2 regions of the Agrobacterium sp. 22-221-1 genome follow, and region 2 is predicted to be linked to the other one. Evidence: predicted binding sites of a transcription regulator. Region 2 holds the regulator's gene; the other holds the start of a gene.
What was found. Region 2 encodes LexA, which represses DNA repair genes until DNA is damaged. Its sites were predicted from a motif close to TGTTCNNNNTGTGTTCNG; they were not measured.
Positions count from the first base shown of each region.

Region 1: ACQZ5N_RS16990 (putative DNA modification/repair radical SAM protein) is a predicted target of LexA. The motif match lies at 1,300-1,317, and genes of this name have one in related genera.

Region 1 is NZ_JBNWCL010000011.1:10,083-14,128, forward strand. Features, by position in the region: gene ACQZ5N_RS16985 (UdgX family uracil-DNA binding protein) at 1-62, opposite strand, end outside; gene ACQZ5N_RS16990 (putative DNA modification/repair radical SAM protein) at 62-1,294, opposite strand; gene greA (transcription elongation factor GreA) at 1,516-1,992, shown strand; gene ACQZ5N_RS17000 (glycosyltransferase family 4 protein) at 2,083-3,138, shown strand; gene ACQZ5N_RS17005 (Lrp/AsnC family transcriptional regulator) at 3,170-3,637, opposite strand; gene trxB (thioredoxin-disulfide reductase) at 3,904-4,046, shown strand, end outside.
Region 2 is NZ_JBNWCL010000001.1:374,644-378,689, forward strand. Features, by position in the region: gene ACQZ5N_RS01865 (ComEC/Rec2 family competence protein) at 1-1,075, shown strand, start outside; gene ACQZ5N_RS01870 (glutathione S-transferase family protein) at 1,096-1,773, opposite strand; gene lexA (transcriptional repressor LexA) at 2,052-2,774, opposite strand; gene ACQZ5N_RS01880 (TRAP transporter large permease subunit) at 3,022-4,046, opposite strand, start outside.

The DNA of each region.
Region 1 (4,046 bases), on a different contig from region 2:
GCACGCGCGGCATCGCGCCACTCGCCGAAATCGCCCCGCCCTTCCAGAACCGGGCCATACATCACAACAGCGATAATTGTTCGGGCTGCGGTGCAAACATCGCCCGCAAATCCGGCCTCTCGGTCAGCTTGCCCGGTGTCCAGCCCTCGGCGACGATGAAAGCCTTCACCTTTTTCAGGGAAACGCCGAAACGCGCGATATCCTCCAGCCGCAGCCGCCGGAACCGCCGTGACGATAGAACGGAGGCCACCGTCTTGGTGCCGAAACCGGGCACACGCAGCAGCATTTCCCGATCCGCCGCATTGACGTCCACCGGGAAACGGTCGCGATGTTTCAGCGCCCAGGCGAGTTTCGGGTCGATATCGAGATCAAGCATGCCGTCACCCCCGATTGCCGTTATCTCGCTGATATCGAAGCCATAAAAGCGGTAAAGCCAGTCGGCCTGATAAAGCCGGTGTTCCCGCATCAGCGGCGGCTTGATGAGCGGCAGGTTTTTCGACGAATCGGGAATGGGGCTGAAGGCCGAATAATAGACGCGTCGCAAACCGTAACTGCCATAAAGCCGGGCGCTGGTGGAGAGAATGGTGCTATCGTCCGCGCCATCCGCCCCCACGATCATCTGCGTGCTCTGCCCGGCCGGCGCAAAGCGCCTGGTCTTGCGTGTCCGGACGGTCGGCTCCCCGGCCTCCTCGATCTTCAGGCGGATATCGGCCATGGAGCGGCGAATATTGACGGGCTGCTTTTCCGGCGCGAAACGGCCAATGCCGCTATCGGTCGGCAATTCGATATTGATCGAGAGACGATCCGCATAGAGCCCTGCCTCCTCGATGAGCCTGGGCGATGCTTCGGGAATGGATTTCAGGTGGATATAACCGCGAAAACCATGGGTAACCCGCAACTCCCGCGCCACGCGCACCATCTCCTCCATCGTATGATCGGAGGAACGGATGATGCCGGAGGACAAAAACAGCCCTTCGATATAGTTGCGCCGGTAAAACTCCAGCGTCAGCCAAACCACCTCTTCCGGCGTGAACCGCGCCCGCTCGACATTGCTGGAGGAACGGTTGATGCAATAGGCGCAATCATAGATGCAGAAGTTGGTGAGCAGGATTTTCAAAAGCGAAATGCAGCGCCCGTCCGGCGCATAGGCATGGCAGATGCCCGACCCTTCCGTGGAGCCCAGACCGCCCGATGCTGCGGAGTTGCGTTTTGTCGTGCCGCTGGATGCGCAGGAGGCATCGTATTTCGCCGCGTCTGAGAGAATGGCCAGCCGTTGCCTGATCGACTTCTTCATGGGTATGTTCACTATATGTTCCATAGACGAATGTCAATGAAATAGGGTAAGATATTGATTAAGTGAGGAAATATGCGCACCTCAAATTTGCTGGCATTTCGCTGTCGTCTTCTGATATAGTCGGCTCAGTTATGATTTTGGCATGGTTCCGGAGTTCCCCTCCGGAACCTGTTTCTTTTTGTGTCTGCAAGTAACGCGACCGGAATGCGAAGGATAAAAAAATGGTAGAAAAAGTACCGATGACTCAGGGTGGATTCGTCAAGCTGCAGGAGGAGCTGCGCTGGCGCCAGCAGGAGGAACGCCCCCGTATCATCGAGGCGATTGCGGAAGCGCGCGCCCATGGCGACCTTTCGGAAAACGCCGAGTACCATGCTGCCAAGGAAGCACAGAGCCACAATGAAGGCCGCATCACCGAACTCGAAGACCTGACCGCACGCGCGGAAGTCATCGATCTCTCCAAGATGTCGGGCTCGAAGATCAAGTTCGGCGCCACCGTGAAGCTGGTGGACGAGGATAGCGACGAGGAAAAAACCTATCAGATCGTCGGCGACCAGGAAGCCGATGTGAAGGCCGGCCGCATCTCCATCTCCTCGCCCATCGCCCGCGCCCTCATCGGCAAGGAAGTCGGCGACAGCATCGAAGTCAACGCTCCGGGCGGCGCCAAGGGCTACGAGATTCTCGCGGTTCAGTGGGGCTGATGCCCTCACATGCAATGCGCCCCATGCGGGCGCATTGCTTTTCTTGACGTCTTCATTCCCCCGAATTAGCCGCAAAGACGGAAGCCCATCTTGTCCCACGTCAGTCTGAAAGATGTGCAGGTGCTTGCGCCGAACTTCAAACGCAGGCTCTCCGGCGTCACCTCCACCATCGTTCAACTTATTCCGGTGCAGAACCGGCTGGGACAGAAGGTGGCCGTCATCGGCCCCGGCCTGCCGCCGCATCTGCCGCATGTGCGCTTCCGCGATCTGTGGCGGCTCTGGCAAAACGGCCCGCAGGGTGGCCCGCGCATCTGGCATGCCCGGCGCAACCTCGAAATGTTGCCGGGTCTTTTCATGCGTGACGTGCTGCGCATGAAGGTGAAGCTGCTGTTCACCTCGGCCGCACAGAGGCGGCATTCCGCCTATACCCGGTTTCTGATTTCGAAGATGGACGCCGTGGTTGCGACCAGCACCCGCTCCGGCTCGTTTCTGGAAGTACCCCATCGCGTTGTCATGCATGGTGTCGATACCGACCTGTTCCATCCGGCAACCGGCCCGGAAGACGCAATCGCGGCAACCGGCCTGCCGGGACAATATCTCATCGGCTGCTTTGGACGGGTGCGCCACCAGAAGGGCACCGATCTCTTCGTGCGCGCCATGATCGAGCTTTTGCCCGCCCATCCGCAATGGACAGCCATTGTTTCCGGCCGGGTAACGGCGGAACACAAGGCTTTTGCCGAGGCACTCGGGGCCGATGTCAAGGCCGCCGGCCTTTCGGACCGCATCGTGTTTCAGGGTGAGGTGGACGACATCAAGCCCTGGTACCGGCGGTTGACGCTCTATGTCGCCCCATCCCGCAACGAAGGTTTTGGCTTGACGCCGCTCGAGGCCATGGCATCGGAAACGGCCGTCGTCACCAGCACCGCCGGCGCCTATGAGGAAATGATCGTCAGGGGCGAAACCGGCGCAGTCGTCGAGGCGGGTGACTATGCATCGCTCAGGGATGCGATAAGGACCTATCTTGCCGACCCGGCTCTGGCCGAGAGCCATGCAAAGGCCGGCCTTTCACATGTACGCAGCACATTTCCGCTTGAGAAAGAGGCCACGAGTCTCGGCGAAGTCTATGAGGCTTTGCGGCGCGGGTAACGCGTCTTAAGGTCACCGCAAAGCCTGCCGCTCAGATTTCCACGAGACCGACGCGCTTGACCTGCCGGATGGTGAGCATGGTGCGCACCGTATCGACGTTTTCGTCCGCCGTCAGAACCTCGATGACGAAATCCTGAAACTCGGTCAGGTTCTTCGCCACGCAGTGCAGCAGGAAATCGCTTTCGCCCGACACCATCCAGGCCTGCCGCACCAGCGACCAGCCGGCGGTTGCCGCCGCAAAAGCCTTCAAATTGCTGTCCGCCTGGCGCTTGAGACCGACCATGCAGAAGGCGACGAGATCGAAACCGAGCTTCGGCGCGTTCAACATGGCGTGATAACCTTCGATCACGCCCGCCTCTTCCAGCTTGCGGACGCGCCGGAGGCAGGGCGGCGCGGAAATACCGACCCTTTCGGCCAGTTCCACATTGGTCATGCGCCCGTCGCGCTGCAATTCGCGCAGGATTTTCAGATCGATGGCATCGAGTTCGACGCTGGTCACGGAGGAGTACCTCGTTAAGCTGTGGAACTTCCTTGTACTATTCGGCGCGGGATTCGCAACATTATGCCACCGCCCGGTCACAAAATTGCGCGCGCATCCACAACTGCCTTGTTGGTAACGCAAGGCTGCCCTTGAATAAAGACACTAGACAACCTTAAATACCGGGCAACGAAGGGGTTGTGGCCTGTCCGCCGTCATGCGGCTCCAGGGCCCGGTGCCGAAAGGCGCTGCCAGGGAAAGGCCCCGTTATTGAAAGGAACGCTTCCATGTCTGCCCGCCACACGAAGGTATTGATCATCGGCTCCGGTCCCGCCGGTTATACCGCGGCGATCTACGCGGCCCGCGCAATGCTGAAACCCGTGCTGATCGCCGGCATGGAACAGGGTGGCCAGCTGATGATCACCACCGA
Region 2 (4,046 bases):
GGCGGGCGCCATCATCGGCGGTGTCATCACGACGTCGCTGATAGGCGGTCTTTCGACGGCGATCTATTCGGTCGAGCATTTTCAGCGTGTCACCACCTATGGACTTTTCGCCAATCTGGCCGCCATGCCGCTGATGTCGCTGATTGTCATGCCTTTCGGCCTTGTCGCCATGCTGCTGATGCCTTTCGGGCTCGACGCTCCGTTTCTGAAGGTCATGGGATACGGCATGGCCCTCGTCATCGAGGTTGCGCAGGAGGTGGCGTCCTGGGGCGGAAGCGCTGCGACGGGGCGGCCTCACGGGTGGTTTCTGGGGCTCGCCTCGGCTGGTTTTCTGCTGCTGACTTTGCTGCGCAGCCGGCTTGCGCTTCTGGGCATGCCGCTTCTATTCCTCGCCTTCGGCCTGTCGTCCGCCACGGCCTATCGCGATCCGCCCGATTTGCTTGTTCACGAGGATGGCGAGCTAGTGGCGCTGCTGGAGGACGGCAAAGCCTACACGACGAAGGCTCAGCCGCAGGGTTTCGTTTATGGCCAGTGGCAAAGGGCGCTGCTTTTGCCGGAACAGCCTGTGCCGCCGGTCTTTCTCAAGACCGAGGCCACGGCAAAAACCGTGGCTTTGGCCTCGAAGGCGAAGCTTGATCCGCAAGAGATGAGTGCAGTTGCACGGCAGATGACAGCGGCCCTGAGAGACGCCGAGCCCAGCGTTTTCACTTGCAGCAAAGGCATATGGTGCGTTACGCGCGCGGGAAGCGGCGAATGGATCATCGTTCTGGAAGACGGCCGCTTTGCCGGAAAGGCTTGCGATATTGCCGATATCGTTATCGTCTCCCGCAGAACGTCCTTTTCCCAATGCCGCTCGGGCGCACTTCTGCTGAACCGCGATATCCTGCGGCGGATCGGTTCGCTGGAAATGGACTTCGCCGGCAACGATCAGGCAGGGGTGGTCGGCAGGCTGCGCGCCGCAATCGCCGGCATGGACAGGCCCTGGAGCGAACATCGCTATTACGACTGGAAAAGCGGCCGTTTCGATCACGACGTGCCCGATGCCGTCATGCGGTTGCTGGCGGCATCGCAATAGAGCGCCGCCAGCATGGACCGTCAGGCCTTGATGCGCAGATCCGCGGTCAATTCGCCGATCCCGCTAATTTCCTCTTCATGCGCCGCATCGCGCCAGACTTCCTTCAGCCCGGCCTCGTACCATTCGCGCATGGCGGGAAGGGCGAGCAGCCGGTCGCAATAGGCTCTCGCTACGGGCGAAAGTTCCGCGCCATAAGTCTGGAAACGAAATGCCACCGGGCAGAAGAAGGCATCGACCGCCGTGAATTTCTGGCCGGCAAGAAAAGGCCCGCCGAATTTCGCGAGGCCTTCGCTCCACAGCGTATCGATGCGCTTTATATCGGCCGCAAGCCCGGTATCGCCACCCTTCGGTTTTACGCGAATGCCGACCGACATCGGGTAGAGATTGCGCAGCGAGGAAAAGCCCGCGTGCATTTCGCTCGCTGCCGACCGTGACCAGGCCCTTGCCTGCTTGTCGCTCGCCCAGACGCCCTGATGTCTTTCCGCCAGATATTCGGCGATCGACAGCGATTCCCAAACCGTCACGCCCTCATCGACAAGGCAGGGCACCTTGCCGGTCGGCGAGAAGGTGGAGAAGGAAACGCCTTCGCCGAAGGGAACGAGTTTTTCATCGAAGGCGATGCCGAGCGTACGCATCAATACCCAGGGCCGCAGCGACCATGAGGAATAGTTCTTGTTGGCGATATAAAGATCGTACATGACGTGTTTCCCCGATATGACGCGCATTTCTATACCGACGGATGGCCCTTGGAATATTGCAAATAATCCATGGCTCCCATAAGCCGCATTGATGAATGGGAATGTGAGGGCAGGGAGAAAGAAAGAGGCAAACTCGCGTCACCGCCCGGAGACGAGAACGAAACGCACCCTCTCTTTACTTCCGCAGAGCCGCATTGTTCCTGGGAACAATCCAAGATGCCTCAAAGGGAGCGTCATCCTCTCGATGACGCCCCTAGCGAAAAAAGGCGGGGTGCCAATTAATGGTAGCGGCGGATCAGACCAACCAGCTTACCCTGGATTTTCACCCGATCCGGTCCGAAAATACGGGTCTCATAGGCGGGATTGGCCGCTTCCAGAGCGATGGAGGCTCCCTTGCGGCGGAAACGCTTCAGGGTAGCTTCTTCATCATCCACCAGTGCTACGACGATATCGCCCGGATTGGCCGTATTGCCGTTGCGGATGATGACGGTATCGCCATCAAAAATGCCGGCCTCGATCATCGAGTCGCCCTTGACTTCCAGAGCGTAATGTTCGCCCGAGCCGAGCATGTCGACCGGCACGGCCACATCATGGGTGTTGTTCTGGATGGCGGAAATCGGCACACCGGCGGCGATGCGGCCCATGACCGGCACGGTGACGGCGCCACCGAGATCATTGGCCGGCGCCTTGGGGGCAGGGGCCGGCTCCGGCGTCTTCGGCTTGCCGAGGCTGCCTTCAATGACGCTCGGCGAGAAGCCGCGCTGCGGCCTTGCACCCGGCGCATAGGCCTCAGGCAATTTGATCACTTCCAGCGCCCGCGCCCTGTTAGGTAGCCGGCGAATGAAGCCGCGCTCCTCGAGTGCGGTGATCAGCCGGTGGATGCCGGATTTGGAGGCAAGATCGAGTGCGTCCTTCATTTCATCGAAGGAGGGCGGCACGCCGGACTCTTTCATTCTTTCATGAATGAAGAGAAGCAATTCCTGCTGTTTGCGCGTGAGCATGAGGAAAACACCCTTGAGAATCGTCGTTGAAGTCGCGAAACAAATACAGAACGAACACTATATGTTCCATATGTGTTCCGCAATCCCCTAAAATTTCGTGAAGGGTGCATCGCAGATCGTGATTTGATCGTCGAAACCATGAACAAAGCAGATTGAACGATGTAAGCGGCACATCTTGAATACTAAAACCACCGACCGGGGAGACCCGGCCGGTGGTTTCTGGCAGCCGTTTGCTACGGCTCTTATGTTAGTAGATCGTGAGGGCAGGAATGAAGCTGACCGCGATGAGAAGCAGCATCGCCATGGTGAAGAACGGCCACAATTCCCTCGTCGTTGCGCCGAGCGGCGCTCTGGCTATGGAGGACGAGATGAAGAGCGTGGTGCCGATCGGTGGCGTATAGAGCCCGATACCGAGATTGATGACCATCATCATGCCGAGCTGCACCCGGTCGAGCCCGATCATATCCGCAAGCGGCACGAAGATCGGTCCGAGCAGCAGGATCGACGGCGGCAGATCGAGCGGCATGCCGATGATCAGCATCAGGATGTTCATCATGAGAATGATCAGGATCGGGTTGGAGATATTCTCGGCCACCCAGGTGGCGAAATGCTGGGGCGCCTGATCGAAGGTAAGCACCCAGCCCACCGCCGCACTGCCCATGATGACGAGCATGACGACGCCGGTTGCAGAGCCTGCCTCGACGAAATTGTCGCAGAAACGCTTCCACGTCAGATCGCGGTAGAAGAAGATGCTGAGCACGAGCGAATAGACGACAGAAAGAACGGCCACTTCGGTCGGCGTTGCAAAGCCGAAGCGCAGGCCGAGGATGATCAGGATCGGCAGAAGGATCGCCGGCAGGCTGCGGAATGCAAGTAGTGCCAGATCGCGCTTGCGAAAGCTTTCGTCTCGCACCGCATAGCCCCGCCGCACGGCAATGGCCCAGCAGACGAAGATGAAACCGACGGCCATGAGCAGGCCCGGCAGAATGCCGGCGATGAACAGATTGGCGATGCTGACGCCGCTGACCAATGAATAGAGGATCATCGGGATCGACGGCGGGATGAGCACATCGATGACCGCCGAGGTGGCATTGTTGGCCGCACAGAGGGGAGCGGGGTAGCCCTGGCGCTTCTGCCACGGAATGAGCACCGAACCGAGCGCGCTCGCATTGGCGACCGCCGAGCCGGAAACGCCGCCGAACACGACCGAGGAAATGACGGTGGTGGAAAGCGGGCCGCCGCGCCAGCGCTGCATGGCCTTGGAGGCGAGTT